DNA from 4 places in the Psychrobacillus sp. PGGUH221 genome. Region 3 is predicted to be linked to each of the others. Evidence: riboswitches for the same ligand, from Rfam matches in the RefSeq annotation. Region 3 holds a riboswitch; each other region holds the start of a gene.
What was found. Region 3 has a riboswitch for S-adenosylmethionine ahead of mtnK (S-methyl-5-thioribose kinase). Riboswitches for the same ligand answer to the same signal wherever they lie in the genome.
Positions count from the first base shown of each region.

Region 1 (7,755 bases), on a different contig from region 3:
GTAAGAAATCGTTGATTTCCGTTTCAGGCGCTACGCTTTCCACGGGCACGGCCTCAGCCTTCTCCCTTGCTCCTGCGCAAAGCTCGTCGCAAAAAACAATGCTCCTGCGCAAGCTCGTCGCAAAAATTAATTTCGCTACGCTCAGTCCGGGTGCTTCGGCTCGTGCTGTTCCCGTAGGAGTCTTCGCGCCTTCCACTCCAATCGACTAGTGTTGGCTAATTTAAAAAGTGGTGAGTTTCTAAATCTTCTAAGACGTTGAGGTGTTGAATATCATGATGACTAAAAACCAAATCAATGAACGTGAACAACTTGAAATGCTAACGATTGAGCAGATTGTACCGAAGGACCATTTGGTCCGTAAATTGGATGACACGATTGATTTCCATTTCATCCATTAGTAGAACATCTTTACTCTGCTACTGGGCGACCAAGTATTGATCCCGTTGTGTTATTTAAAATGACGTTTATTCAATATACATTTGGCATCCGTTCGATGCGCCAAACAATAAAAGAGATTGAAACGAATACTCCGGCACATTGATAACACCAAATGAAAATAAAACAATTCAATGAAAGACAATACATTCCAAAAAAATCCACCTCTTCTTAAGAGGTGGATTCAGACTGTAGACAGATTCAGCGGAAGCTTATGTGTATTGTATAGCAAATGCATATCCGATTAATCTTTATGTTGTTGAAACACACTTCATAATCCGAAAGATAAAGAATATAAATTACAATATCAATCTTTCAAATCGCAAACGCCCATACCATCTGCTTTTGCTTTACGAGCTAAGGATGCATTAAATTCTTTTCTGATTTGATGAAGTAGTTTTGCATCTGTTAATATTCGATAACCGGTTGTAGCTAAGACTTTAGCTCCCTTGATTAGTGCTTCATCCGCAGCTTTAGATTTGGCAGCTTCACGGAATTCTATTGTATGGGCGACTAAATCATCTGGTCCAATTTTAATGGATGGTCTTGCAGTTGGTACTACGTAGCTAATATTTCCAGCATCCGTAGAGTCATTGTAATGTTTACTTTCTGTGTATACGACTTCTCCAATAGCTTCAAATTCCGAATGAATAACCTCATCTAACACTGAATTTACTACAAAATCTTGCACCTCATTTTGAAAACGTTCGATTTTTACAGAAGTTCCTGTTACAAGTGTTGCTCCGTTAGCAAGGAATCGAACTTTTTCGGAGATTTCCTCTGTTTTTTTCCAATTCTTTGCGCTGACATGAATACGAGCAGAGGCAAAATAAGGGATAATGTTCGGTGAATCACCTCCATGCGTAATAATTCCATGTATGCTAACATCAGATGGTAATTGTGAACGAAGCGCATGGATTCCGTTGAAAAAATGAACGACAGCTTCCAATGCATTTATTGTTTTATTAGAAGCTGCTGTTGGGTGAGTAGCTTGTCCAATAAAATGAAAATCTAATGATTCCAGAGCAAGTGTTTCGCAACTTAAAGTAGTTTTGCTTGAAGGGCTAATTATTAAAGCCACATCTACATCTTCTAGATAACCAAGCCTTACAAAGTTTCCTTTTGAACTTCCTTTTGATCCACCTTCTTCTGCGGGAGTACCAAGGACGATTATTCTTCCACCGGTTTCGTTCAGCATTTCTGCTAGAGAGATGCTAGCAGCCACACTTGCCGTACCAATAATGTTATGTCCGTCGGCATGTCCAATTGAAGGTAAAGCGTCGTATTCTGCTAAAAAAGCAACAGTAGGTCCCTCGATACCGCTATCCTTAATCGCATAGAAAGACGTTTCATGACCTGCTATTCCTTTTTCGACTTGAAAATTTGCACTTTCTAATAAATCAATTAGCGTAGAACTAGCAAAAAATTCTTCGTTTCCAATCTCAGGGTTTTCATGTATTTGATGACTTATTTGAATATATACATTCTTGTTGTCTTCTATTAATTTATGGAGATAGTCTCTTTTTTCTACTAGGAAACTCACTTGTATCTGCTCCTTTTACATTTATTATTCATAACAAAAAAGAACTCTCCTAATCTTATCTTGTATGATAAGAAAAAGAGAGCTCTTCGTATAATCGAAAAACCTTCTTTTCTCATCTTTCAAGCAATAAATTGCTTGCAGGAATTGGCACAGTTTTCATTTTGAATCTGCTGCCGAAACGTCGTTGGGCCTGTCCCTCAGTTTCTCTCGATAAGAAAGTGATATTCTATGTAAATTTTATAAGAACTAATTCCAATATTAAGTAATTTATTCCTAGCAGTCAAGTAGTATTTAAAAGATAAGACTATATACAGCTAAAACACCAATTGTTCCTAATACTACAACCATTACATTTGAAAAAATAATGGCAAGTGCGAATGCCACAATGGCTCCAATAATTCCAAATAATAGATTACCTTCTTGAACATATAAAATAGCTGGGAAAATTAATGCTCCTAATACTGCAAATGGAATATTACGTAATACTCCTGAAACAACAGGAGGTAATTCTTTGCCTTCTAAAAAAGTTAACGGGAATGCTCGGGGAATATAGGTAACAATAGCCATTCCTAATAGCATCCACCAATACCATGCTTCCATTCCATTATGCTCCTTTCGTTAAGTTTTTTCCTCGTAGTCTAGTCCTCTTTTGATGATTGGCATATATAATTTCGACAAAAATAGAGGATGCTAGGGTAGCGACTAAAATAGCCCATCCTGTCGATAATAATTCTGTCCAGTAAAAAAATCCGTTTATAATAGCTGCAATGAGGGCCAGCATGACTACTTTGCGGTTTCCTCGCATAGAGGGTACTAGAAGACCAACGAACATTGCATATAGAGCAATCGACATGGCCGCTTGTAAAAATGCTGGTAGATTGGCACCTATAACATGTCCAACCGCTGTAAATACAACCCAACTACCATATGCGATAAGCGCAACACCAAATGCAAAAGAAGTATGTATTTTTTCATCTTTTTGAGTTGCTAATACGGAAAAAGATTCATCTGTAATCCCAAATGCATATATTCCTTTGACCCATCTTTTTTCACTATGCATCTTTTCATTGAGTGCAGCCGTCATTAAAAAGTGTCGAATGTTCACGACAAATGTATTTAAAACGATTAAAATAGGATCAACACCTTTTGCTATAAGCGTCAGTGACATATACTGAGCAGCGCCGGCGTAAACAAAAATACTCATTGCTGTTGCTTCAATAATGGAAAGTCCAGTGGTTTTTGCCAATAAACCAAATGTTAATGCAACTGGAAAATAGCCGATAGCAATACTCGTACCGGCTTTTAAACCCTTTACGAATGAATTATTATTCATGTCGAATTTCACCACCTTCAATTATGATAGTGAACAAATTATACTATATCTATAAAGTTTTATATAGTTGAAAATTGGGAAGAGTATAAATATACATAGAAGAGGAGAGTTACCATGCCAAGTTGGTTATCATTCGAAACTTTATCTAATTTAACACAAGATTACCGAGCACTTGGACCACTATTTGGGTTATTACTACCTTTTCTTGAAGCATTTTTGCCGTTTCTACCTTTAGTAGTTTTTATCGTGGCGAATGTGACTGCCTACGGAATTTTGTTTGGATTTTTATTATCTTGGGCAGGTTCGGTTGCAGGTGCTTATACCGTATTTTTAGTTATTAGAAAATATGGACGAGCTAGAGTTTTAGGTTTTATTACAAGGCATGAAAAGATTCAAAAATTAATATTATGGGTAGAGAGAAACGGTTTTGGACCATTATTTTTACTTATTTGTTTTCCATTTACACCCTCCGCACTTGTGAATATAGTTGCGGGTCTATCTAATATGAAAAAAAATACGTATTTATGGACAGTTGTCTTAGGGAAACTAATTATGATATTAGTGGTAAGCTTTATTGGTTCCGATATTAAAGCACTCATTACACAACCCTTAAGAACAGCAATAATGATTGGAATAATGGTTATACTATGGTTTGTTGGAAAAGCTGTGGAGAAAAAAATTGATAAGAAAGTAGATGCAGATTTTAGATCAATTCGCGATGAAAGACGAAATACAAAGGAGAAAAGATTTGAGTAATACACAAAAAGAATTGCTGGAATGGTTAGTGGCCATTTTCATTGGAATTTTAGTAGTATTTATTGTTCGTTCTTTCATTTTAACGAACTATGAAGTAGTCGGGGAATCAATGATGCCTACACTTCATGACAAAGATAAAGTATTTGTGAGTAAGCTTTCTGATATAGACCGCATGGATATTGTGATCTTTCATAGCGACCAAAAAGAAGACTATGTAAAACGTGTCATTGGTTTACCAGGTGATACTATTAAGTATGAAAATGATAAATTGTACGTAAATAATAAAAAAGTAGAAGAAAAATTTCTTGCGTCTTATCCTGCATATCAGAATCCGGAAGAAAATTTTACCGAAGACTTCGATTTAGAAGAGTTGACTGGAAGTAATAAAGTTCCTCCAAACAAGTTATTTGTGTTAGGAGATAATCGAATATCCAGTTTAGATAGTCGTTATTTCCAATTTATAGATCAAGAAGAAGTCATTGGAGAAGTAAAAATAAGATATTGGCCGTTTTCCAGAGCAACTTTAAATTTTGACTCCGAATAATTTCACACTCTACTGTATGTTTTGTACAATAGTAGTAAGAGATTATTCGGTTTTTTAATTTTCTGAGCGGGGAGTAATTTATTTTAATCTCTGTTATTGATGCGGTTATAGGTTAAAAGAACTTCTCTCTATAGGCATCCTGCTCCTGCGCAAAATTCGTAGCAAAATTAATTTCGCTGTTTCATACGGCACGTCATGCTGCTGGGAGGCGCGAATGCCAGTGGTTCCTTATTCATAGGAAGAAATGTTCTATTGAACGTCTTAATCATGAACAGCCATAAAAAAGCATATCCAAGTATACTTCTTACTGTATAAACGGAAATTTCCAGGATGTGCTCCTTACAAGCCGCAGGAGCGCGAAGAATGAGACCCCGTAAAGGATGTGGGAGCTACGAAGGAGCGACTCATCCTGCGGAGGCTAATGCGTAGCCTGCGGCAAGCGTACATCCGTGTCTCTGCACTATAAGATTTTGAAACACATTCTATTTAGCACATCATAAATCATTAACAACTACAGCCTTATTTAAAGAAAGAAGGTGCACTTATGTCTTTACGAATTGTAACTGGACGAACTGGTTCGGGTAAAACAAAGTTTATGCAACAAGAAATCATTGATATATTACAAAAGGATTCTATCGGAGAACCATTATTTTATATAGTGCCAGACCAAATGTCTTTTTCTAGTGAATATTCACTTGCAGCTGATTCAGGACTTCCAGGGTTAATACGTGCACAAGTAACGACTTTTAAACGATTAGCTTGGCGAGTACTACAAGAAACTGGTGGAATCGCAAAAGAGGAAATTAGCGGATTTGGTTATCGTATGCTAATTCGCAGTTTACTAGAGGAAAATAAAGAACAATTTAAGTTGTTTAACCGTGCAGCTACAAAAAGAGGATTTACCGATCAAATTGAGGTGCTTTTAAAGGAATTCAACCGTTATTGTTTAAATTATGACACAATGTCTAACGTGTTAAATGATTTAGAAAATGTACAAGCACCTCAAACATTGATTGATAAATCATCAGACCTAGTCATGTTGCTTGAACTTATGGAGCAAAAGTTAGGCACGAGCTATATTGACGGAGAAGGATACTTGATGTTGCTAGCGCAAAAAATTAAAGATTCTTCGCTTCTCGCAACCTCCGAAATTTATATTGATGGATTCACTTCGTTTACTCCTAGGGAACTAGAAATAATCCAAGAGCTGATGAAAAAAACAAAACGTCTTACTATTGCTTTACCAATGGAGTCACTAGCTGATGCTCTTGATGAGCAATCCTTGTTTTTCCAACCGGCTAATACTTGTCAAAAGTTGTTAGATATCGCATACAAAGAAAATGTAGAAATTGAACCGACAGAGCACCAAACAGAACAAAAACGTTTTGAATCGGTAGAATTAGCCCATTTAGAAGCAAATTTTGACCAGCTTCCACCACAAGTAATAGGGACAGAAGGAAATCTTCATGTAATAGAAGCTGCAAATCGACGAGCAGAGGTTCATGCCATTGCGAGGAATATTCGTGTTCTCATGCAGCAAAATGATGTTCGATATAAAGAGATGGCAATTTTACATAGAGATTCGGAAACTTATGAAGGACTAATAGAAACTATTTTTGCTCAATATGATATTCCGGTTTTTATTAGTCGTAAGAAACCAATGCTACACCATCCGCTTATTGAACTTAGTAGATCTGCATTGGAGATAATTCGCTCGGATTGGAAATATGAGTCTATGTTTAGAGCGATTAAAACTGATTTATTTTTCCCTTTAAATGCTTCTAAAAGGGAATGGAGAGAGCGAGCAGATCGATTAGAGAATTTCGTATTATCTTTTGGAATATACGGAGATAGATGGTTTGATGAAAAACGCTGGATTTATAAAAAGTATCGAGGTCTTGAATTTTATTCAAAAGTACAAACAGATGAAGAATTAAGTACTCAAGCAGATATTCATGCTGTGAGAGATATAGTGGTTAATCCTTTGAAGGTTCTTTCTGAACAATTGACAGTTAGTAATACCGGCATCGATATTGCTACAGCTTTATATACTTTTATGGAGACATTACAAGTTTACGATAAATTACAAGTATTAAAGCAGGCAGAAGAGGAAGAAGGTCAATTATTGCTTGCTACAGAACATGAGCAGGCGTGGAATGAATGGGTGGATGTGTTAGACCAATTCGTTTTAATGTTCGGAGAAAAAGAGATGTCACTGGAGGAGGCCTCCAAGATATTAGATGAAGGCTTTGATCAATTAGCCTTTTCAAGGATACCTCCTACCTTAGATCAAGTAGTCGTTGCAAGTGTTGACATAGGACGAGTTGTGAATATGAAGGCTACCTTTGTTATCGGTGTAAACGATGGGATCTATCCAAAACGTATGGATCATGAAGGACTACTTTCCGATATGGATCGGGAGTGGTTTAATCATATCGGATTTGAACTTGCACCAAGTTCTAAAATGCGCTTGCTAGATGAAAATTACTTAGTCTACAAAGCTTTTACTGGAGCATCCAACTATTTATTTGTATCGTATCCAATAGCAGATAGCGAGGGAAAGGCATTGCTTCCTTCCATGTATATTAAGAAGCTTCAGCAAATGATTGATAATCTTGAGGTAGAGTTAGCAGTTATGGATCCAAGTGATTCAACGAATGCTGTTGTTGATCTATCTACCATCAGTCATCCACGTACTACGTTACCGTATGTTGTCATGCAGTTGCGTGAAGCACTGAATACAGGCAAGTTATCGGAAGTTTGGCAAGCAGTGTATAGCTATTATATGGATGATCCGTATTGGTCTAAACTAATGAGACGAATAACACGGCCTATGATACATGGGAATAAAACCGAAAGACTTTCACAGGATATGACATCTGCTCTTTATGGAGAAACAATTATTTCGAGCGTTTCAAGAGTAGAAAAATATTACAGCTGTCCATTTGCCCATTATGCATCATATGGATTGAAGTTAGAGGAGCGGGCTGAATATCATTTGGAGCCGCCGGCAATGGGTGATTTGTTTCATGCGGCATTAAAATGGATATCAGATGAAACAAACCGTTTAAATATTATGTGGGGAGACTTATCAAAATCCCAATGTATGAAGCTTGCTAAACAAGCAGTAGATCACATCGTACC
Region 1 covers NZ_JAQMHQ010000001.1:251,925-259,679, reverse strand. The annotation lists partial or broken gene PGC35_RS01245 (transposase) at 273-526, shown strand; gene PGC35_RS01240 (M20 family metallopeptidase) at 743-1,978, opposite strand; SAM riboswitch class I at 2,088-2,195, opposite strand; gene PGC35_RS01235 (AzlD domain-containing protein) at 2,270-2,578, opposite strand; gene PGC35_RS01230 (AzlC family ABC transporter permease) at 2,583-3,311, opposite strand; gene PGC35_RS01225 (TVP38/TMEM64 family protein) at 3,426-4,067, shown strand; gene lepB (signal peptidase I) at 4,060-4,611, shown strand; gene addB (helicase-exonuclease AddAB subunit AddB) at 5,156-7,755, shown strand, end outside.
Region 1: linked by a shared signal. The riboswitch ahead of PGC35_RS01240 (M20 family metallopeptidase) and the one ahead of mtnK (S-methyl-5-thioribose kinase) in region 3 are both predicted to bind S-adenosylmethionine.

Region 2 (7,755 bases), on a different contig from region 3:
AAGCCTGCACGTTTGCCGATAATCTCTGCATAATCTTCTACCATGACACTTGCAGTTGGGTACATACCTGCTCCAGGACCAACTAGTGTAAGTGTACCGATATAGTTTGTATCTAAGGAAACAGCGTTGTTTACACCCTCAATAGCATATAACGGGTGGTCAGGACCAACAAGTTGTGGTCCTACAGAAGCGAAAAGCTCTCCATTTTCATCTTGCTCAATTTCTGCTACATGGCGATAACGAAATCCCTCTGCCTTTGCTTTTTTCACGTCCTCTAATGAAATCTCGTTAATACCAACTACACGTACATCATCCCAGTTTGGTTGTTTTCTAAATGCAAGTGCACTAAGAATCATCAACTTACGGAATGCATCTTGACCAGAAATATCATTATATGGATCTGCTTCAGCATAGCCTAGAGCTTGCGCTTCTTGTAGAGCATCATCGAACTGACATTCATTTAAACGCATTTGTGTCAAAATATAGTTAGATGTTCCATTTAAAATACCTTGAATTTTCTTTACTGAGTTCACTTGTAGTAAATTTTTAAGTGTTTTAATTACTGGAACGCCACCAGCTGTTGTAGCTTCATATCCGATAAATACGCCTCGTGACTTAGCACGTTCATGAAGTTGAATACTATATTTAGAGAACATCACTTTATTCGCCGTTATCACATGACATCCCTTATCAATCGCTCTACATAAATAGCTATAAGCTGGTTCCTCGTTCACAATCGCTTCAAACACTACTTGAAGACCTGGAATATTAATAATATCCTCGAAATCGTCTGTTACTAGAATACCAGGCGTTTCAGGTCTTTCTTTTGCCAAATTATTAATTAAAATCGCACTAATTTCAATATCTAAGCCTAATGATTTTTTTAATTCTTCTCTTTTTTCATTCACAATGTGATAAATTCCTTGGCCGACTGTTCCGAAACCTAGAATTGCTGCTTTTATTTTTGCCATACTTTCTCCTCCAAATGAATTTGCACAATTGAGCTTCCACATTCATATTTAATAAAATCTCTTTCGTAAAATTACGATTGACTATTTTACATATTGTAGACTATTTTAGCCCAATTAACAACAAAATTCTATCTAGAGAGGACATTTGTTTTTCCTACAAGTACTTTATCAAGTGCATTTTGTAAATCCTCTACTGCCTCTAGACCAACAGACAAGCGGATTAAGTCCTCGGTAACACCTGATTTCACTAAGTCTTCAGGAGTTAATTGTTGATGAGTCGTAGAAGCAGGATGAATAATTAATGATTTCGCATCTCCTACGTTTGCTACATGCGACCAAATTTCAATATTATCTATAATATGTCTACCCGCTTCTTTTCCACCCTTTACGCCAAAAGTTAAGATAGAGCCGAAGCCATTGTGTAAATATTTATGTGCAAGTTCATGGGAAGGATGATTTTCCAGGCCTAAATAATTTACCCATTCTACCCCTTCATGGTTTGATAAATAATCTGCAATTTTTAGTGCATTTTCGTTGTGCTTTGGCACACGAAGATGAAGGGTTTCTAAACCTTGTAAAAAAGAAAATGCTGCTTCAGGGCTTAACGAAGGCCCAAAATCTCGAAGCAATTGAACACGTAGTTTTATGGCAAACGCTACGTTCGGAACATCAATACCGTATCGTAGTCCGTGATAGGTTACATCTGGTTCAGTAAAACCAGGGAATTTCTCGGAATTCCAGTCAAAGTTACCACCATCTACAACTACTCCCCCAATTGTTGTTCCATGACCGCCAATCCATTTAGTAGCTGAATGGATAACTATGTGAGCACCGTGTTTAATCGGGTTAGCACCATAAGGGCTTGCAAATGTATTATCTACCAACAATGGAACACCGACTTCATTTGCAATTGCTGAAACTTTCTCCACGTCTAGCACATTCAAGCTCGGATTTCCAATAATTTCAGCAAAGATCCCTTTTGTTTTATCCGTTACTGCTGCTCGAAAATTCTCTGGATCAGTAGAATCTACAAATTTTACGTGAATTCCATAACGAGGCAATGTATGGGCGAATAAATTAAATGTACCACCATATAAGTTTTCCGCTGCAATGATTTCATCGCCTGCTCCCGCAATATTCAAAATGGAAAATGCAATTGCCGCCATACCAGAAGAAAGTGCAACAGCAGCCGTTCCTCCTTCAAGTAGAGCAACGCGTTGTTCAAAAACATCTACAGTAGGATTAGTTATACGTGAATAAATATTGCCAGACTCTTTTAATGCAAATAAATCTTGGGCATGGTTTGTATCACGAAATACAAAAGAAGTTGTTTTGTGAATTGGCACTGCTCGTGAACCTGTAACTGGATCTGGTTGCTGACCACCGTGTAAAAGAAGTGTTTCTGGTTGGAAATTTGTCATTTTGAATTCCTCCTAAATAATAGTTTTAGATGGACGCATATGGAGGCGGGAGAGGATTTTGAGAAATACGAAAGCACTTATGTTTAGCCGGAAAACGTATCGTAAATCGACTAAACAACAAAAACCCCTCTTCTTTAAGAAGAGGGGTGCGGTTTCGCATATTCCTCCTCTTATCTTCCAAATTCGCGTGAATTTGTAGGATTTAGCACCTTTCCAAGTTTAAAACTTGTTGGTTGCCGGGCATCGTAGGGCCTAGTCCCTCCGCCACTCTTGATAAGAGTATTAGATTAGTATTCCATCTTGTTACACAGTATAAGACTCTATTAATCTGTACGTCAAGTACTTTTTATAAAAATTCTGAAACTTCTTTTAGGCTTGTACGTTTAATGTATGGGGGTTACTTTTGGAGGTGTTGTAATGGTAATATGGATTATTTGTATTTTAGTAGTTAGTTATTTAATTGGTTCCATTCATGGTTCAAAGATTGCTCAGTTTTTTAGTGGAATCAATATTAAAGCAGAAGGTCTTAAAAACTCAGGTGCTTCTAATGCAGCTATTGTGCTTGGAATGAAATACGGAATACTTGTAGCTTTCATCGATATAATAAAAGGTGTATTGGTTATTATTGGCACACGATTTTTTATGCAGCAATACGGTACCTTTTCAGCATTGGAACAGGATGCACTTCTTTACTTAGCGGGGGCTGCTGTCATTTTAGGTCACAACTTTCCCATTTTCACCGGATTTAAGGGAGGAAAAGGGACAGCTTCTGTAATCGGCATACTTTTTGCAATTTATTGGCCTTTAGGATTGATCGGACTTTTATTATTAATTGGCACAACTTTTTTAACGGACTATTTATTAATTGGAGTATTTGTTTTTTATTTTGTTTTTTTAGGCGAGGCTATATGGTTTTCAGAAGGATATATACCAATTGCAATTGCAAGCTTTTTATTCGTGATGGCACTCATATTGCATATCGAAAACTTTCGTCGTTTAGCTCGTAAGGAAGAGATGAGAATTTCTACTTTTATAAAAAGAAAAAAACCTTCTTTATAAAGAAATGAGTGAATTGGAATGTCTAAAAAAATGAGGTGGATTGTGCTTATCCCTTTATTTGTTCTCGCTTCCAGCGGAGTTGGATTGTGGATGCTTACTAGCAAATGGATGGATGAAGGATTAAACCCTAAAGCTGATGGTTCCAACGATTACGCCATTGTCCTCGGTGCAAAAGTAAAAGAAGGCAATATTCCTTCGCTTGCATTAAAATTCAGATTGGAATCAGCACTTGCGTATGCAAACGAATATCCTCATGTCACCCTTGTACTTTCTGGAGGACAAGGAGACGATGAAGATATTGAGGAAGCGGTCGTAATGAAAAATTTTCTTTTGGAGAATGGGATAGCAGAAGAGAGGCTAATTATTGAAGATCAGTCGACATCAACTTATGAAAACTTGTTGTTTTCTAAAGAGCTTTTGCCAGATAACGTAAAGTCTATAACGATCATTACGAGTGACTATCACCTACAGCGAGCAAAAATACTTGCCAAAAAGCTAGAATGGAAAACGGACGTGGTTGCAGCACAGACCCCCGAAGTGGTAGAAGCGAAAGTACGCTTACGTGAGCGCGCCGCACTTTTAAAGACTTATATTGTTGGGAAATAACTCCGAATACCTCGGAGTTATTTTTTATATCTGCAACAATTACAAATACATCTTGAAATACGATTTTCTTGCATACAGCCCTACTTCCTGGTTAGAAATGCATTGTCTCCCCACTTGTTACGAATCCATGTATCTACTTTATAGCCATGTCAAATCACTTGTTACATCAAACATTATGTTTTAGCTATATAATCTAAATGTAGCTGTACTATATGCAATCAAGTCACCTTGCATAGCTAGATAATGTATTATATTTTCTATAAAAGAATTTTTCATCCAAAACCAAAGATTATATATGTAAAGTAATTTCTCCAAATATAATTAAAAGGCTTCCTCGTTTATTAGGAAGCCTTTCTGGGTCACTCTTTCTTCGTATGATACCCTTTAGTGCCAAATGGTTGTAATTGCTCCATCCATTTGTTTAAAAGTTTTTCTAGTTCTTTCTTTTCGTCTACGTATTGATTTTCTGATGTTTTCAGCGTCTCTACTTGTTCAATTTCAAACGCATCTTTGCCAAATTGGTGCCATTCTTCTTGAAGTATTCTATTTGTATGTGTCCCTGTTTCTAGAGTAAACTTCGTGCCATTTAACGTCTTGAAGTTTCGTGTGGATCCAACGAATTTTTTACCGTTTTGTTTATTCGTTATGACATAAATTCCACCTTCAATCTTTACTTCTTTATATGCTTGTTTCAGTTCCATTTTACGATCCAATTTCCCCACTCCTCGTATTTATTTTTTCACCCAGTACTCACTGCCGTCATCTTTTCTATCTAAAAACCCATATTCTATTAAGTAACGTCTTAATGTGACATAGTCAGCATATACATTTTTTAGTACCTCATTTATCTCTTTTTCTTTATATACTCGCTCTAAGTCAAATCGTTGTATGATCACCCTAAGAGTTGCCAGTTTTTGTTTTTCTTTTTTCGGAAATTTTATGAGAGGACCATCTATACCTTTAGAAAAAAACTTCTTTTCTATCTCTTCTTGCTCTTCTTTCGTAATGTTATATCGTTCGTCCACCATCGTTGCAGTCTTATGAAGCGGCAAAAAGGTTGGTGCATGACTGTCTTTTTCCTTTAACAACTCCATCATCGTTATAAAGATTTTTGCTTGGCGTTCTTTTTCCTTCAATACAAATCGGTGGTTACGTATCGTAGAGGCACTACCAATACTTAATTCTGCCTGTATGTCTGCATCACTCTTACCTTCGTAAAACAATCGAAGTAAGCTATTTTGATGATCTGTCAATCCTGTTAATTTTTTATTTAATCCAATTAAATAATGAAATACAGATACATGTTCCTTTTCAATATGGTGTTTCATATAACGTTCCGCTTCATACAAAACAGTGGCTTCTGGATAAATAATTCCCTTTTCCACTCTTTCACCACATAATAAACAAACATAATCTTCCTTCTCTTCCACATAACCAACTTTCAATTGTTCTGCATTTGCATCCCAAAATAATTCAGATATCTCCATTTTATAAACGCACCCCATAAATATTTATTATATAATAGACATAATATAATATTGTTTGTTTAAAATCAATTGTAAATTATTGTTGCAATAAATCTGAAAATAATGAACAATGGAAATGAGACCTTTCGATTTTCGAAAGAACGTACAGGAGGAGAATTTTATTGGTTACATTCAAGGACTATGAGTACAAAAGACCAAATTTAGAAGAAGAAAAAACAAAATTTAATGATGCATTAACAAAATTCAAACAGGCTACTTCCGTTGAAGAACAAAGTGTTGCAATTGAAGAACTAAATGCACTTCGAAATGATTATTCAACACAAGCTAATTTAGTGTACATTCGTGCATCGATTGATACGAATGATGAGTTTTACCAAAAAGAGCGTGATTTTTTTGATGAAAAAAACCCAGAGGTCGAAGAATTAATTACAGAATATTATAAAGCACTAGTCGCTTCTCCATTCCGTAAAGAATTAGAAGAAAAATGGGGAAGCCAATTATTTGATCTTGCTGATTTTCAAATTAAAGCATTTTCCGCAGAAGTAATTTCACTTATGCAGAAAGAAAATAAATTGGCTTCTGACTATTCTAAGCTTGTTGCTTCTGCTCAAGTTGAATTTAACGGCGAAACATTAACACTTGCCCAGCTTGGACCTTACGGTGAATCAACTGATAGAGAAGTACGTAAGAAAGCAACGGAAGCAAGATTCGGCTTTTTCAAAGAACATGAGGATAAATTTGATGACATATATGATCAGCTTGTAAAAGTACGGCATGAGATTGCTACAAAGCTTGGATACAAAAACTTTGTGGAGCTTGGCTATATACGTATGAATCGCATTGACTATAATGCGGAAATGGTGAAAAAATTTCGTGATCAAGTTCGTGATTTCATCGTTCCTCTTGCAACAAAACTTTATGAGCGTCAGGCAAAAAGAATTGGGTTTGAAAAGCTAAAGTTCTACGATGAATCTCTGAATTTCTTGTCTGGGAATGCAGCACCACAAGGTTCTCCGGAATGGATTGTTGAAAATGGAAAGAAAATGTATGATGAGTTATCTCCTGAGACAGCAGAGTTTTTCCAATTCATGATTGACCGAGATTTAATGGACTTAGTAGCGAAAAAAGGGAAGGAATCTGGAGGTTATTGTACATTTATCGATAACTATGAGTCTCCTTATATATTCTCAAACTTTAATGGAACATCTGGAGACATCGATGTGTTGACACATGAGGCGGGTCACGCATTCCAAGTGTTTACAAGCCGTAATATAGGTATTCCTGAGTATGTATGGCCAACATTTGAGTCTTGTGAAATCCACTCGATGAGTATGGAATTTTTTACTTGGCCTTGGATGGAATTATTCTTTAAAGAACAAACAGAAAAATATAAATTTGCACATTTGAGCGGCGGCCTTCTATTCTTGCCGTATGGGGTTGCAGTGGACGAATTTCAACATGTCGTATATGAAAATCCTGAAATGACACCTCAAGAGCGTAAATCCGCTTGGAAAAAGATTGAGGAAATTTATTTACCTCATCGTGACTATGACGGAAATGGCTATTTGGAAGCTGGTGCTTTCTGGCAACGCCAAGGTCATATTTATGCAAGTCCGTTTTATTATATTGACTACACGTTGGCTCAAATTTGTGCGTTCCAATTTTGGAAGCGTTCCAGAGAAGATCACGAAGCAGCTTGGAAAGATTATCTACACCTTTGCCAGCTAGGTGGTTCGAAATCTTTCACTAAGTTAGTAGCTGAGGCAAATTTAATCTCTCCATTTGAAGAAGGCTGTGTCGAGTCCGTTATTGGTTCGATTGAGAAGTATTTAGATGGCGTTGATGACGCAGCTTTATAGTTAAATAGAAAAGAATAAAAAAGGAGTTGCAACATGTTGAATCCAGTTGGTTTTTGGTCACGACTAGGGGCAAGTTTATTAGACTTTATAATAATAGGTATTCCATTGTCTATTATTAGCTTTCTTCTTTTCGGGCATTGGCAGGAATCACCAATCACTAGCTTTGGAAATCTTCTTTACTCTCTTATTGTTCCAGTATTATGGACCGGATACACAGTAGGCAAAAGAATGTTAGGCATCCGTATCGTCAAATTTGATGGCACCAAACTAGGTTTTGGAACAATGCTTATGCGTGTTATTGTGGCAGGTTTCGTATATGTAGTCACATTAGGAATAGGTCTGATTGTTAGTG
Region 2 covers NZ_JAQMHQ010000002.1:289,238-296,992, forward strand. The annotation lists gene PGC35_RS05430 (homoserine dehydrogenase) at 1-971, opposite strand, end outside; gene PGC35_RS05435 (O-acetylhomoserine aminocarboxypropyltransferase/cysteine synthase family protein) at 1,100-2,392, opposite strand; SAM riboswitch class I at 2,560-2,672, opposite strand; gene PGC35_RS05440 (glycerol-3-phosphate acyltransferase) at 2,810-3,451, shown strand; gene PGC35_RS05445 (YdcF family protein) at 3,470-4,057, shown strand; gene PGC35_RS05450 (GIY-YIG nuclease family protein) at 4,417-4,779, opposite strand; gene PGC35_RS05455 (DUF2087 domain-containing protein) at 4,789-5,544, opposite strand; gene PGC35_RS05460 (M3 family oligoendopeptidase) at 5,706-7,403, shown strand; gene PGC35_RS05465 (RDD family protein) at 7,437-7,755, shown strand, end outside.
Region 2: linked by a shared signal. The riboswitch ahead of PGC35_RS05435 (O-acetylhomoserine aminocarboxypropyltransferase/cysteine synthase family protein) and the one ahead of mtnK (S-methyl-5-thioribose kinase) in region 3 are both predicted to bind S-adenosylmethionine.

Region 3 (7,755 bases):
TGTATCTGCCTGTTCTAAATTAAAAGATACACCTAGCATCGCTTCAATAATCTCATTCTGTTGAACAGTTTCTGTGTTAAAAACTTTTACAAGCTTTCCATCTCGCATTACAGTGATTCGATCACTGATTTCAAATACTTCTGGAAGACGGTGAGAGATAAATATACAGCCGACTCCTTGCGATTTCAGATGATGAATTACCGAAAAAAGCTTTTTGGATTCGTGGAGAGACAAAGGGGCAGTCGGTTCATCAAAAATAATAATCTTTGCCGAGCTTACAAGAGCTCGTGCAATTAATACTAATTGTTTTTCAGCTAATGTAAGTTTAAATGCCGGTTGATTGACAGCAATGTTTTCTACTTGCAAATGCTTCAGTGCTTTTTTAGCTTCCGTTTGTAGCTTGGATGTGGATAAAAACAAATTATTATTCGTAGCGATTTTATCTAGCATAATATTTTCTGCGACCGATAATTCCGAAACGATTGCTGTATCCACCTCTTGATAAACACAATAGATACCGTGTTCCTTTGCTGCTTTCGGGGAACGAAGCCGAACACTACTACCTTCTAAAACTATTTCACCTTCATCTTGCTCATATACGCCGGATAATATTTTAATAAGCGTGCTTTTACCTGCTCCATTAACACCTAGCAATGCATGTACTTCCCCTTTTTCAAGATGAAATTCGGCCTCTTCTAGTGCCTTCACATTTCCAAATGATTTACGTATGGAAGTCATAGAAAGAAAAGGATTAGCCATGATGATCTCCTTTCTTAAGGCAATATACCAGTTGAATTTTAACTAGTTGGCCTTGTTATTCCTAATGAATTGTATTTGAAGTGTTTTACGTTATAGAACAAGACACGGATGTGCGCTTGCCGCACGCTACGTATGAGCCTTCGCAGGATGAATCGCTCATACAGCTTGTAAGACGTACATCCTAGAGAATCACCGTTTCTATTGTTAATAAAATGATTGTAGGATTTGCATTTAATCTAATCATTTAACAATCAACTTTACTATCTATCAAAGAAGACTTTTGCATTCTCCCCATTTCAGTCGCATTGGTGTAGAAACACGGATGTGGCTTGCCGCTATCTGTATTAAGAACTATTTATTTTCAAACATTAATTGGATAATACTTTGACCTATCAAATAGAGTTCACTGGCATTCGCGCCTTGTCAGCCGCTTGGACGTTCTGTATGAGATGCAGGATGCGCTAGGCTCATGATGACGACCGGCCCGAATGCTTATAGAATAGCTATCTACCCTTTCATATCTTCCATACCAACAATTAGTTAAAGCTTTCTTAAAAAGAAGCTGCCCCCTTTTTAGGGCAGCTACATTTGTATCATTATTGTTTTTCTAACTCTTTCAAAGCTTCTGTGTAACCTTGTTCGCTTGCTCCCCAGCCTTCGATATATTCATGTAAGTCATTTGTCGTCACCGTTTCTTCCGGAAGCTTTTCAGCATCCACAAACACTGGTTCTAAAACAACTTTTTCTTCAGGAGTTTCACCATTTATTTTTTGATATAAATAGCGCACTTGAATACGTCCTATATCCATTGGATCCACTGCCGCTGAGGCAACCCATGGGCTACTTTCTTTTTGTATCATTTGTAAATCTTCATCACTCATATCAATGCTATAAACTTTAATATCTGTTCTTCCAGCTTGCTCAATAGCGCGTACTGCACCTTTTGCGAATTCATCCCAAGCTGCCCAAACTGCTGTGATTTCTCCTTCATTTGGGTATTGTTTTAGAATCGCTTCCATTTGCGATTGTGTGTCTAATGCTGTATTTTGTGTCGCTGCACCAAATGTTGCAATTTCTTTAATACCTGGATTTTCATTTAAGAATTGCTCGTAGGCAACTTGTCTTCTTTCCATAGGTGCAAAACCTGCTACCCAGATTTTCACTATATTTGCTTCACCATTAGCATCATTTTTTAATTTTTCTAATGTCATTTCAGCCATCTTTTGATCGCCTTGCTCTAAAACTGTGATTCCTTCTACTTCCACACCTGCATCAAAAGCGACGACTGGTATTCCTTTATCAACTGCATTTTGAACTCCTTGATTTAACGCTTCTTTTGTTCCATGATCAATCAGAATTCCATCTACACCTTGGTTTACAGCTGCATCTAGATTGGAAGCCATTTTTGCTAAATCGCCTTCCGACGTAAACACTGTTACAGTCCCACCAAATTTCTCTACTTGTTCTTTTACACCTTCAATGTATTGAGCAGAAAAAGTACCAAGATTTTGTTGCATAACCAATGCGATTTTCTTCCCTGATAGCGGATTATCGGATGCTTCTGAATCAGCAGGAGTAGTTGTTGCTTCATTTGCATCCCCTTTTGGTTGACACCCTGTTAAGATAATTCCAATTACTAATAATACGGATAAAAGCCATGCTGTTTTTGATTTCATGCGAGTTCTCCCTTTTCTATATTTATTAAACTTGGAATATTTTTTGTATATTCCGGATATATAATTCCTTTTTCAGTAATAATGGCTGTAATGTATTCACCCGGTGTAACATCGAATGCAGGATTAAATACTTTTGTATTTTTCGGAGCTACCTGTTTCCCTGCAATATGCGTTATTTCTTCCGCTGGACGTTCTTCAATCGGGATCTCTTTTCCATTCTTAATGGTCAAATCAAAAGTGGAAGAAGGAGCTGCCACATAAAAAGGGATGTCAAACACTTTTGCTAATAATGCTAAGTTAAGTGTTCCGATTTTATTTGCCGTGTCGCCGTTTTCTGCTATCCGGTCTGCCCCTACAATAATTGCTTCGATTCCTTTTGCTCCGATTGTATGTGCAGCCATGCTGTCTGTTATAAGTGTTACATCCACTCCAGATTGCTGAAGCTCCCACGCAGTTAGCCTTGATCCTTGAAATACAGGTCTAGTTTCACAAGCATAAACTTCAAACTGTTTTCCCCGCTCACTCCCAAGATGGAATGGTGCTAATGCAGTACCATATTTTGCGGTTGCAATTGAACCTGCATTACAAATGGTCATAACTTTTGTTTGACCTTCAAGCAAGGACAACGCATATTCGCCAATATTTCTACAGGATGCTTCGTCTTCTCTATGAATTTTTATAGCTTCCTCTATCAAAAGTTCCTTCGCCTCTTGTACACTTGCTACATTTTCAACAGCACTTCTTAAACGTTCTAGAGCCCAAACTAAATTTACAGCTGTTGGTCTAGATTTAGCTAAATACAAGAAATCCCTGTTGAGTTGCAGATGAAATTCCTCTAATGTATTTGCTTCATACTTTTCGGCCGCTTTAGCCAATCCATATGCAGCGGTAATACCAATTGCTGGTGCACCCCTCACCTTCAGAGTGATAATAGCATCATATACATCTTCTAAAGTATCTAGTGTTAAATACTCAACTACGTGAGGTAATTTTTGCTGATCCAAAATCCGAAATTCTTTGTCGTTCAACTCTATCGATAATGGAATACTCATTTGCGAAACCCCTCTAATAATTCAAATACTTCATCAATTGAATGGATATCTTTGCGTTTTAATATAAGTGCTTCCCCTGTTTGTAAGGTCTGCTTTTTGAATTTAATCCGTTGTTCGTCATCTTCGATACTGTCCAAATCCTTCACATGTGCTAGCCCGATTGTACGACGAATTAATTCACATCCAGCAAAGCCTAGTGTATCTCGGAAAATTTTATCCAAGACATATTCTTTATAGCCATCTGTGTCTTTATAGGAATCGACACTTTTTTTGTCCCATAATTCCGAAAATTTAGTCGAAAAGACATCCCAAGTTTGTTTGATATGGGTGACAATAACTCCCCGCTCATCCTCTTCTCTTGTAACATTTTGCACGATTAGATTTGCTAAAAACAATCCAATATCAAAGCCAATAGGTCCATAAAAAGCAAACTCTGGGTCTATTACTTTCGTTTCGGTTTCACTAGCAAAGATGCTCCCTGTATGCAAATCTCCATGTAATAATGCTTCCGCTTCTGTCATGAAGCTATTCTTTAATTTTGCAACCTCTAGCTTTAAGCGCCCGTTATTCCAAATAGTTTCTACGTCTTCTTGCAACAATGCTTCAAAGTCATTTGTTTCATAGTCAAAAAACGGATCTGTAAAAATAAGATCTTCTGTGATTTTACAAAGTTCTGGATTGGAAAACTCTGAAACTAGTTTCTTTTTTTCAAAAGGGTGTAATGCAAAATCAGATGTATGAAATAGTGTTTGAGCTAAATATTCTCCAATATCTTTTGAAAGGTTTGGATATGATTCAAGTTTAATCAACCCTTCACGTGCAATTTTTAAATGAGATAAATCCTCCATAACCGTAAGCGCAAGATCCTCATCAATTGCATATACGGTCGGAACAAGATTGGCTGCAAATTCAGCATGTTTTTTTAATGCATTTGCTTCAATCACTGCTCGTTTTAACGTTAGTGGCCAACTTTCTCCGACAACCTTTGCGTATGGTAAAGCCTGTTTAATAATAAGACTCTTATCACCGTTCAATTCCTTAATATGAAATACATAGTTAAGATTACCGTCACCTATCTCACGACACTCCAACTCTGTGTCTTGTGGGAAGAAGTTAAGTTCTTTTGCATATAAAATAGCACTTTCTTCTGTTAATGATTCATATTGTCTCTTTGTAGCTGTCGTCATTATTCTCTACCTTTCCGTTTCAAAATAAAAAGCCTCTTTCATAAGAAAGAGGCGTAGAATAAGAGATCTCTCGCCTCTTATCTTTCAGAAAGTTACCTTTCTGATGGAATTAGCACCGTGCCTTAGGAGATTTTCATCTCGGCGCAAAATGCGCCCCGTCTCACAACGGTATTACGGTCGGTTGCTGGGCTTCATCGGGCCATTACCCTCTGCCTGCTCTTGATAAGAGTGCTATTAATTAAAACGTTATACTATTTGAAAATCATCCTAGCATATTCAAAAAACACATGTCAATCATTTTTTTAAAAACAAAAAAAATTCTAATAACTATATTGACAATCTTTATATTGCATGAAATAATCATTATTAATTTGACTAACTCAATTGAATAACTTTTTCTTATTTAGAGCAGGTGGAGGGACGAGCCCTATGATACCCGGCAACCGATCCATTATGGACACGGTGCTAATTCTTGCAGTCAGTAGACTGAGAAATAAGAAGTCGTTAATTTTTTAACCTCTTCTTATTTGGAAGAGGTTTTTTTATATTTAGAAGGGGCAAAACACTGGGACATTGACTAAGTAGAAATTTGTTATATAAAGGATTGTGATAATAAATGAGTGGAATTACTACTCTCTATCAGGTTTACGGTAAACCTGGAACTTTTGAAAAAAAAGCTGAAGGAATTGCGCTCGGTTTAACAATAGGATCCTGGACTGATTTGCCGTTACTAGAGCAAGAGCAATTAAAAAAGCATAAAGGAAATGTTATATCGATAACTAAATTTGAAAATAGTCACCATCCGCTAAAACGAGATGAAATCAAAGCAGAAATTAAAATAAACTATCCTAGTGCTAATTTCTCTGCAGATTTACCTGCCATATTAACAACTGTTTTCGGCAAACTATCGCTAGACGGTGAAGTAAAGCTACTAGACTTGGAATTCTCATCAGACCTTTTAGATAATTTCCCAGGACCTAGATTCGGAATTGAAAGTATTCGTGAATTGCTAAGAGTGTATAATCGTCCACTTGTGATGAGTATTTTTAAAGGAGTAATTGGAAGAGATATCAATTACCTATCTGAACAGCTGCGTAACCAAGCTCTAGGTGGAGTAGATTTAGTAAAAGATGATGAAATTCTCTTTGAAAACCCCCTTACTCCTTTTGAAAAAAGAATTATTACAGCTAAAGAAGTACTACGTCAGGTGTATGAGGAAACTGGACATCGAACACTTTATGCAGTTAACCTCTCTGGGCGGACATCCAATTTAAAATCAAAAGCAAAAAAGGCAAAAGAACTTGGGGCTGACGCTCTATTATTTAATGTTCATGCATATGGTCTAGATGTACTTCAAGAACTTGTGGAAGATGAAGATATTCAGTTGCCATTCATGGCCCATCCAGCCTATAGTGGTGCTTTTACATCATCCTCATTTTATGGAGTTTCAACACCACTTTTACTTGGTAAATTGACTCGTTATGCAGGGGCAGATTTTTCATTATTCCCCTCACCATACGGAAGCGTCGCACTGGAGAAAACAGCTGCACTATCACTTGGGGAAGAATTGACGAAAGAAAGTGCAGTAAAACGAACTTTTCCAGTTCCTTCGGCTGGAATTCATCCTGGATTGGTTCCTTTGTTAATCGAAGACTATGGCATAGATAGCATTATAAATGCAGGTGGTGGAGTGCATGGTCATCCTACTGGCGCTACAGGAGGAGGGCTTGCCTTTAGGCAGGCCGTATCAGCAGTCCTTGATGGAATTCCGTTAGCTGAAGCAGCAAAACAGTTTCCAGAACTAAAAGCAGCATTGGAACTATGGGGGTAAGCATTATGAGTAAGCTAGTAATCTATTGTGATTTTGATGGGACCATTACAAACCAAGACAATATTATATCCATTATGAAAAAATTTGCTCCCCCAGCATACTTGCCGATCAAAGAGAATATTTTAGGGCAAAAGCAATCTATCCGAGAAGGTGTTGCTCAAATGTTCTCTCTGTTACCTGTATCTATAAAAGATCAAATTATAAGCTACTTGCTTGATCAAGCAGAGATTAGAGAAGGATTCGACGATTTTGTTTCTTATACAAGAAAGCACGATATCCCTCTCTATATTGTTAGTGGTGGAATAGATTTTTTCGTTCATCCAATGCTAGAAAAGTTTGGTCCTTTTTCAGGCGTTTATTGTAATGAATCGGACTTCTCGGGAGAAAGAATACAAATAAATTTCCCACATGTCTGCGATGATTTATGTACGAGCAAAGGTTGCGGATGCTGTAAGCCATCCATTATTCGAAAGCTCCAAGAAAAAGATTCTTTAAGTGTTGTAATTGGTGATTCTATTACTGACTTAGAAGCTGCAAAATTAGCAGATGTTGTCATAGCACGGGATTTTCTTATTGAAAAGTGCAAGGAATTGAATATTCCATATGAACCTTTCGAAAATTTTCGAGATGTCATGAATATTATTGAAACAAGGTTAGGTGTTCAAACATGATAACGCTCCGTGGTAGATGGGAAGAGTTAGCAGATATAAAAGACGAACTTGCTAAACGAGATTGGTTTATGGGAACTAGTGGAAATTTAGCAATTAAGGTGAATGATGAACCAGTAGAGTTTTTAGTTACAGCAAGCGGAAAAGATAAGAATAAGCGAACAAAAGAAGACTTTTTACATGTAAATATAAATGGAGAGCCGATAGAAGATACCATTTTAAAGCCGTCGGCAGAAACATTATTGCACTGTGCTATTTATTCTAAAACTTCTGCGGGCTGTAGTCTCCATGTTCACACGGTTGCTAATAACGTCATCTCCGAATTATACGGTGATCAGGGAAAAATAGATTTTCAAGGGCAAGAACTTATTAAAGCTTTCGATTTGTGGGAAGAAGATGCAATTCTTTCTATTCCTATCATTCCAAATCATGCCCATATTCCACTTCTCGCCGAAGAGTTTCAGACATATATAGATGGTGATAAAGGAGCTGTACTTATACGGAATCACGGTATTACTGTTTGGGGTAGGGATGGTTTCGAAGCAAAGAAGTTACTTGAAGCTTGTGAATTTTTATTTCAGT
Region 3 covers NZ_JAQMHQ010000010.1:100,537-108,291, reverse strand. The annotation lists gene PGC35_RS17200 (sugar ABC transporter ATP-binding protein) at 1-759, opposite strand, end outside; gene PGC35_RS17195 (sugar ABC transporter substrate-binding protein) at 1,356-2,435, opposite strand; gene mtnA (S-methyl-5-thioribose-1-phosphate isomerase) at 2,432-3,487, opposite strand; gene mtnK (S-methyl-5-thioribose kinase) at 3,484-4,674, opposite strand; SAM riboswitch class I at 4,749-4,903, opposite strand; SAM riboswitch class I at 5,071-5,174, shown strand; gene mtnW (2,3-diketo-5-methylthiopentyl-1-phosphate enolase) at 5,291-6,505, shown strand; gene PGC35_RS17175 (2-hydroxy-3-keto-5-methylthiopentenyl-1-phosphate phosphatase) at 6,511-7,176, shown strand; gene PGC35_RS17170 (methylthioribulose 1-phosphate dehydratase) at 7,173-7,755, shown strand, end outside.

Region 4 (7,755 bases), on a different contig from region 3:
CATTGAGGTACAATCAATAAAAATAGAAACAGTAGTTGATCATCCATATATTGAACATGGTATTAACTTATCAGGGACAATATATATTAACGGAGTACATGATGATGAATCAATTGAAAATATCAAACTAGAGGTTTTCAAATTAGTAAATGGGGAAGTTACAAAAGTTATCTCCAAGCATTCGATTGAACTTGTCGGAGCTGTGGCTTCTAAAGATGTTCAAATGATTCCCTTTGAAATAATGCCAGATGAAAGATGGCTTCCAGATGGCGATGACGACGTAAGCAATCTTATACTTAGAACTACCGTATTATTCGAAAATGGTTCTGAATATAATGACGAAGATGAAATTCACTTTGATATTGAAGAATAACCAAACGGTTTCATTCACTCCAATACATTTTGTATTGGAGTTTTTTTATGGATAAATGTTGTGGATTTGAGCAATCTAATCAAAAACGAGGAGACATTTTATGCGAAAATTTATAAGCGTTACTCTAGTTTTTCTATTGCTCAGTCTATCTGCTTGCGGTTCAAATCGTGATACAAATGGTCCGCCAAAACCGGAAACGCAGCTTGATAGTAAAACAGGTAATAGTCCTGTTACCGGTAATGAAGATGTAAATATAGAAAATGAAGAAGGTGTTATTGATAAAAACAATGACAATGATCATCTAATTGATAAATGATTATTGTGTTGGAAAAAATTATGTGTTAGAATATTCGTAACTAACTGAACGGAGGTGAAGAAAGAATGAAAAACACTGTGAATGCACATGGATTTATATTGGAATTTTTATCCACTTCGTGTGCGATTACTCATGAAATTTCTAACAACGGGATAAGTCTGCCCATTTTTAGCAAATTACATGTAATTCACAGCTGATAAGTCATTCTTTCTGAACCATAATATGTGGGAAAGACTGCTTTTTAAGCAGTCTTTTTTTATGCAGAAAAATGCTTCCAGCTATATTGAACTTGAAAGGAAGCGGAAATAATGATTTGTACAATTAAAGATGTAAGCAAAATGCTCGGAGGAAATACCATTTTTGAAAGCTTATCATTGTCGATTAAAACTGGAGAAAAATTAGGTATTGTTGGAAGAAACGGCTCAGGTAAAACGACACTTTTTAAATTAATCATCGGTACGGAGGCACCTGATAAAGGTGTTATCAGCTTTAAAAAAGGAACTAAAATTGGATATTTAGCACAGATACCTACCTTTTCAGATGAAGTAACAGGAATGGATGTTTTAAATAGTGCATTTGAAAAGCTAAAAGCACTACAAACAAAAATGCAACAATTAGAAGAAAAGTTATCGTGTACCGATCAACCTAATATGGAAAAATTACTCCAGGAATATGGAGATGTGCAAGAGGACTTTACTAATCAGGGCGGTTATTCTTTGGATTCAGAAATAGATAAAGTCATCCAGGGTTTACAATTATCTTCATTTGTTCATCAATCTTTTACAAACCTAAGTGGAGGAGAGCAAACAAAGATAATGCTAGGTAAATTATTGTTATCACAGCCTGATTTACTGTTACTAGATGAACCTACAAATCATTTAGATTTATTTGCAGTTGAATGGTTGGAGCAATATTTAGTTAACTACACAGGTACAGTTGTAATTATTTCGCACGATAGATTTTTCCTAGATCAAGTAATTACAAAAGTAGCTGATTTAGAGGATGGAGAACTAACTCTCTACCATGGTAATTATTCTTCTTATATTGTTAACAAGGAAGAACGACTCATGCGGGAATTTCAAGAATATGAGGAACAACAAAAAAAGATAAAGAAAATGAAGGAAGCCATTAAACGGTTAAGACAGTGGGCAAATGAAGCTGTTCCTCCAAATCCAGGTCTTCATCGGCAAGCTAGGAACATGGAACGTGCATTGGAAAGAATGGAGAAACTGAGAAAACCAATTATCGACCCTAAAAAGATGAGTTTATCATTCGAAGCTGCATCTAGAAGTGGAAAAGAAGTTGTCATAATGGATAACGTTTCTAAATCATTTGGCAATAAGGTTTTGCTTCATAAATCAAATTTGTATGTGTATTGGAAAGAAAGAGTTGCGATCGTTGGTAGAAATGGAACTGGAAAATCAACAATTTTACGATTATTGCTAGGAGAAATTTTGGCTGATGAAGGAAATGCTAGAATAGGCAGTAATGTTAGGATCGGATTTCTTTCACAACACTTTGAAATATTGAATCCAAAAGAACGTTTAATAGATGTATTTAGAAGTGAAGTGAGTGTTGTTGAAGCGGAAGCACGGCATATTTTAGCTAAGTTTATGTTTTATGGTCCTGATGTCTTTAAACGAGTTGGGGATTTAAGTGGAGGAGAACGTATGCGTCTTCGTCTTGCTCAACTAATGCACCAAGATATAAATTTGTTGATATTAGATGAACCAACAAACCATTTAGATATTGAATCGAGAGAAGTATTGGAAGATGCTCTAGAAGATTTTCAAGGAACAATCCTATGCGTTTCTCATGATCGATACTTTTTAAATAAGTTATTTCATCGTACAGTTTGGTTAGATTCCGGTCATTTGACAACTTTTGAAGGTCCCTATAATTGGGCTCGAGGGAAATGGAACGAGTTACTAGTAAAACAGGAGTCGATCAATACAGTAGAAAACATGGATAAGGTAAGAACTTATAAAAATAGAGATAAAAAAGAAAAATCAACAGAAGAACAAATTTTTGAATTGGAAAACGAACTAAGTAAACTAAAGAAAGAAAAGGATATTCAGAAGGACTGGAATGATTATGAAAAATTATTATTGTTGATTGACGATAAGGAACAAAAACTAGAGAAATTAATAGAGATCTGGTTGGAGAGACAAGAATGATGAATGTTAATGGTTATAAAGTCCACTTAATTCAAAAAAATGTGAGATAGTCCCTATTAAATTAAAAATTCAATATTAACTTTCTCGTTTTTAGCCGATATAATCAGAAAGATATACTATGTCCTAGTTTTAGAAATAGTAAATTTATCCTTATTAAGGCAATTATATCTTAAAAAAAACAGAAAGTAGATGAAATATGAAAATTTCTATCAAATGGAAAATAATTATTACTGTAATGATTTTAATTGTAATTAGTATGACTGCATTAAGTTTTATAAGTACTTTTACGATTAAAGACAAAACGGAAGAGAGTTTAACTGATCAAAGTCATGTATTAGTGAACGAAATGTCCTCTTCCATTCAAAATTATCTCAGTGTCTATGAAAAGGGGGTTATGCAAATATCCACTACAAAGGAAGTGGTGGATTTTCAAGCGGAATCTAGTACTTCAGATGCAATCATTGCTTCACAGCTAGAGAAACAATTAGATTCTAAATTTACTGAGTTTACAACGTTGTACGACGCGGTTGCTTCCGTTTACTATGCATTACCGAACAAACATATTGAAATAATACCTGAAGCTGATTTAGGGAAAGACTTCGACGCAACAACGAGAGATTGGTATAAAAATGCAGTAGCCAATAAAGATGATTTTAATTGGTCCAAACCTTATTTAGATGCTGCAACGGGAGAATATGCAATTTCTGGTGCAAAAGCAGTACTTAAGAAAGGTCAAGTTGTTGGAGTTGTCGGAATTGATATATTACTTTCGAAGTTAACAGAAACAATTTCATCCAATGAGTTAGGATTTGAAGGTTTTCCGATTATCGTGGAGAACGACGGCACAGCAATTGTTCATCCTACCATGTTTGGTGAGAATTTGTCAGAATATGCTTATATTAATAAAATATTTTCTAGTTCTTTAAATGAAGGAGTAGTCAAAGATACTTCCGAAGGACTTTCAACGGTTACTGTATTTACGACAATACCTGATTTGAACTGGAAGCTTGGTGCAGTATACGAGCAAGAAAAAGTTAATCAAACAGCTGACAGTATTCGAAATCTCATTTTAGTTATTACTGCTGTTATATTAGTGCTGATGTTTATTGTGCTATATTACACTACCCATCACATTTTAAAACCGATAGATCAATTAAAAAAACTAATGGATTCGGTTGCAGAAGGAGATTTAACTGTTCACGCGAACGTAAAGTCATCCGATGAAATTGGACAATTAGCTAAAAATTTCAATAAAATGACGGAGAGCATGCATGAAATTATTCAAGTAGTAAAAGAATCTGCAAGTAATGTTCAAGTAAGTTCTGAAAGTCTTAGTGCAGTTGCAGAGGAAACAACTGCATCATCAGAACAAGTATCCGTAGCTGTGGGTGAAATAGCTGAAGGTGCTTCAAAATCTGCTGAAGATGCGGAAGAAGTAACAGATAGCTCTTCACATTTAAGTAATCAAATTAATTTAATTAATGAAAAATCGCTTGTAATGACTGATATTGCTACGAAAGCAAATAAAATGAATGCAAATGGCCAAAAACAAATGGGTGAACTTAAATCATCCTTTAACAATTGGGAGTCCAATTTAAAGTCTATGTCTGATGTAGTCGATACTTTAGAAAACAAAGTAAAAGCTATTGGAGGGGTTATGGAAACCATCATGGAGATTTCTGCTCAAACAAATCTACTTGCATTAAATGCAAGTATAGAAGCAGCAAGAGCTGGTGAACATGGAAAAGGTTTTGCGGTAGTAGCAGAGGAAGTAAGAAAGCTTGCTGAGCAATCTGCCAGAGCGACTGAAGATGTTAAAAAGACTATTACTGAATTACAGAAAGAATCCGTTTTAGTAAGCCAACAAATGACTGAAACTAGGGAAACTTTCCGTATACAAGGGACAGTAGTTACAGATACGGAAATAACATTTAGTGAAATCTCAAATTTAATGGAGAATATGCAATCCTCTATTGATGAGGTTTCCGACGAAATTAACCAAGTTTCTAAATACAAAGAACAAGTAGTTGAAACGATTCAAATGATGGCAGCGACTTCTCAACAAACTGCTGCTGCATGCGAGGAAGTTAGTGCATCTTCAGACGAACAGCTTCGGGCAATCCAATCCGTTGCAGATGCTTCTGAAACATTAACAGAACTTAGCGATAAATTAGCAGAAGCAGTGAATCGTTTTAAAGTATAATAATCCATTGCTTAAATGTTCAGAAAATGATAGTATAAAAAATAATGTAGTAGAATAACAAAAAATATACTCTTATCAAGAGAAGCAGAGGGAAATGGCCCTGTGAAGCTTCAGCAACCTCTGACACATGTCAGAAAGGTGCTAACTCCTACAAGATATCAATCTTGAAAGATAAGAACTGAGAGCATTTGCTTACCCTCTTTTCTTATTTATTAGAAGAGAGGGTTTTTATTTTTACGGAAATGAGGAGAAATGTATGCCAATTAAGATTCCCAAACAATTGCCAGCAGCTGAATTGCTGAAGAAAGAAAAGATTTTTATCATGGACGAGGAGCGCGCAATTGCTCAGGATATCCGTCCTCTAAACATAATTATATTAAATCTAATGCCAGAAAAAGAAAAAACGGAATTACAACTACTAAGACTATTAGGTAATACACCATTACAAGTGAATGTTACATTTATGAATACAGCAACACATGAATCCAAAAATGTAAGTAAAACGCATCTAGACACTTTCTATACTACTTTTGAAGAGATTAAACTTCGCAAATATGATGGGATGATTATTACTGGAGCACCAATTGAACATTTGAATTTTGAAGATGTAAATTATTGGAGTGAGATGACAGAAATAATGGATTGGTCGAAAACAAACGTCACTTCTGTCTTACATATATGTTGGGGTGCACAAGCTGCACTTTATCATCATTATGGAATTGGTAAATTTGAATTGTCTAAGAAATGCTTTGGTGTATTTTCTCACCGTTTATCCGATCCAACTGTGAATTTAGTCCGTGGTTTCAATGACGAGTTTTATGCGCCCGTTTCTCGTTATACTTCTGTTTCATATGATGAAATAATAACTGATTCCAGACTTAATCTGCTTTCTAATTCTGAAGATGCAGGGGTATTCCTTGTAATATCAAATGACGAAAAGCATATCATGATTACTGGTCATTTAGAATATGATGCAACAACTTTAGCGGAAGAATATGCTCGGGATGTGAATAAAGGTATTGAAATCGATGTACCTGAAAATTATTTTCCTAATAATGATCCTTCGACACAACCATTAAATTCTTGGCGTTCGCATACTCATTTATTGTTTTCTAATTGGTTAAATTATTATGTCTATCAAGAAACGCCATACGAATGGGAATAATTCAGAAGAGGCTGAGAAAGACTTTTCTTTCGTTCAGCCTCTTGTTCTATTTTTTTATTGAAATATTTGGTCAATTCTATCTATTTCTTGTTTTGTTAATTGAACATCTACAGTTTTCAAATTATCTATAACTTGTTCAGGTTTTTTAGCCCCTGGAATAATCACATCAATATTTTCTTTTGTTAAATACCATGCAAGCACAATATTAGAAACACCTACATTTTTATCAATGGCAATTTGGCGAAGCTGCTCTACCTTTTCTAAGTTGTTAATATATGTTTCTCCTTGGAATAACGGATTTTTTGTGAGACCTTCTCTAAAAGTACTGCCTTTATCATACTTACCTGTTAATAAGCCCGAAGCAAGCGGAAAATAAGGAATAAAGGAAATATTACGTTCATTTGTATATGGAAGCAAATCCTTTTCTGCATCGAGTTTTAATAAGTTATATCCAGATTGAAGAACTTCAATATAACCATCTTGGTTACCTTCTTTTAACTGTTCTAAAGTAAAATTGGATACTCCAATTGCACGGATTTTTCCTTCTTCCTTTAAACGTTGAAGAGTACCAACTGCTTCAGCTTTTGGTGTGTTTTCATCGGGGAAATGAATATAGAATAAATCAATATAGTCCGTTTGAAGACGTTTTAAACTGTTTTCCACAGTTTCTCTTAAAAATGCAGGTGAGTTGTCAATGACTACTTTTTCACCGGTCATTTTATGTGCGCCCTTAGTAGCAAGAATTATTTCACTACGTTTCTTCGTTTCTTTTAATACTTCCCCAATTAACTCTTCTGATCTTCCGATGCCGTAAATAAAGGCAGTATCTAGAAAACTAATCCCATGATTAAGTGCTGTAAGCACAATGTCTTTTCCGGTTTCATCATTTAAATTCGGAAATAAATTATGGCCACCAACTGCATTTGTTCCAAGGCCAACGGGATTTACAAATAATCCGGTTTTACCAATTTCTACTTTTTTACTCATAGTAGTAAAAACAACTCCTTTTCAATATATTCTAGTATAATATTACCAATAATGTCCTTTTACTCAAAGAATTTTGGTTTATCAAAAGAAATGGGGAAGGAGGTTCATAATATTTATTGAACTATGTTTTAAAGGAGATGATTAGATTGTCAAATTCAACTAATTTTCATGCTGACTTTATTCGAAATATACGGTCAAAATTGGAGGAATTGAAAAGTGATACAAAGAAAGCGATCATGCAAATGGAGGAAGAATCCATTTTTTGGTCACCAAACGAACAATCAAATAGTGTAGATGTACTGGTGAAGCATATGAGTGGAAACTTAAATTCTCGTTGGACAGACTTTTTAACAACTGATGGAGAAAAAAAAGACAGAGATCGTGATAGTGAATTCGAAAGTACGATAGAATCACGGGAAGAGTTGCTTAAAGTGTGGGAAAATGGGTGTGATGCATTTTTCAAAGCGATAGACAGTATAGAAGAAAAACACTTACTTCAAACTATTTATATTCGCAATAAACCACATACTGTTT
Region 4 covers NZ_JAQMHQ010000003.1:147,473-155,227, forward strand. The annotation lists gene PGC35_RS06605 (sporulation protein) at 1-373, shown strand, start outside; gene PGC35_RS06610 (hypothetical protein) at 474-689, shown strand; gene PGC35_RS06615 (RAxF-45 family protein) at 755-886, shown strand; gene abc-f (ribosomal protection-like ABC-F family protein) at 998-2,866, shown strand; gene PGC35_RS06625 (methyl-accepting chemotaxis protein) at 3,063-5,069, shown strand; SAM riboswitch class I at 5,139-5,247, shown strand; gene metA (homoserine O-acetyltransferase MetA) at 5,326-6,234, shown strand; gene PGC35_RS06635 (aldo/keto reductase) at 6,289-7,221, opposite strand; gene PGC35_RS06640 (DUF1572 family protein) at 7,359-7,755, shown strand, end outside.
Region 4: linked by a shared signal. The riboswitch ahead of metA (homoserine O-acetyltransferase MetA) and the one ahead of mtnK (S-methyl-5-thioribose kinase) in region 3 are both predicted to bind S-adenosylmethionine.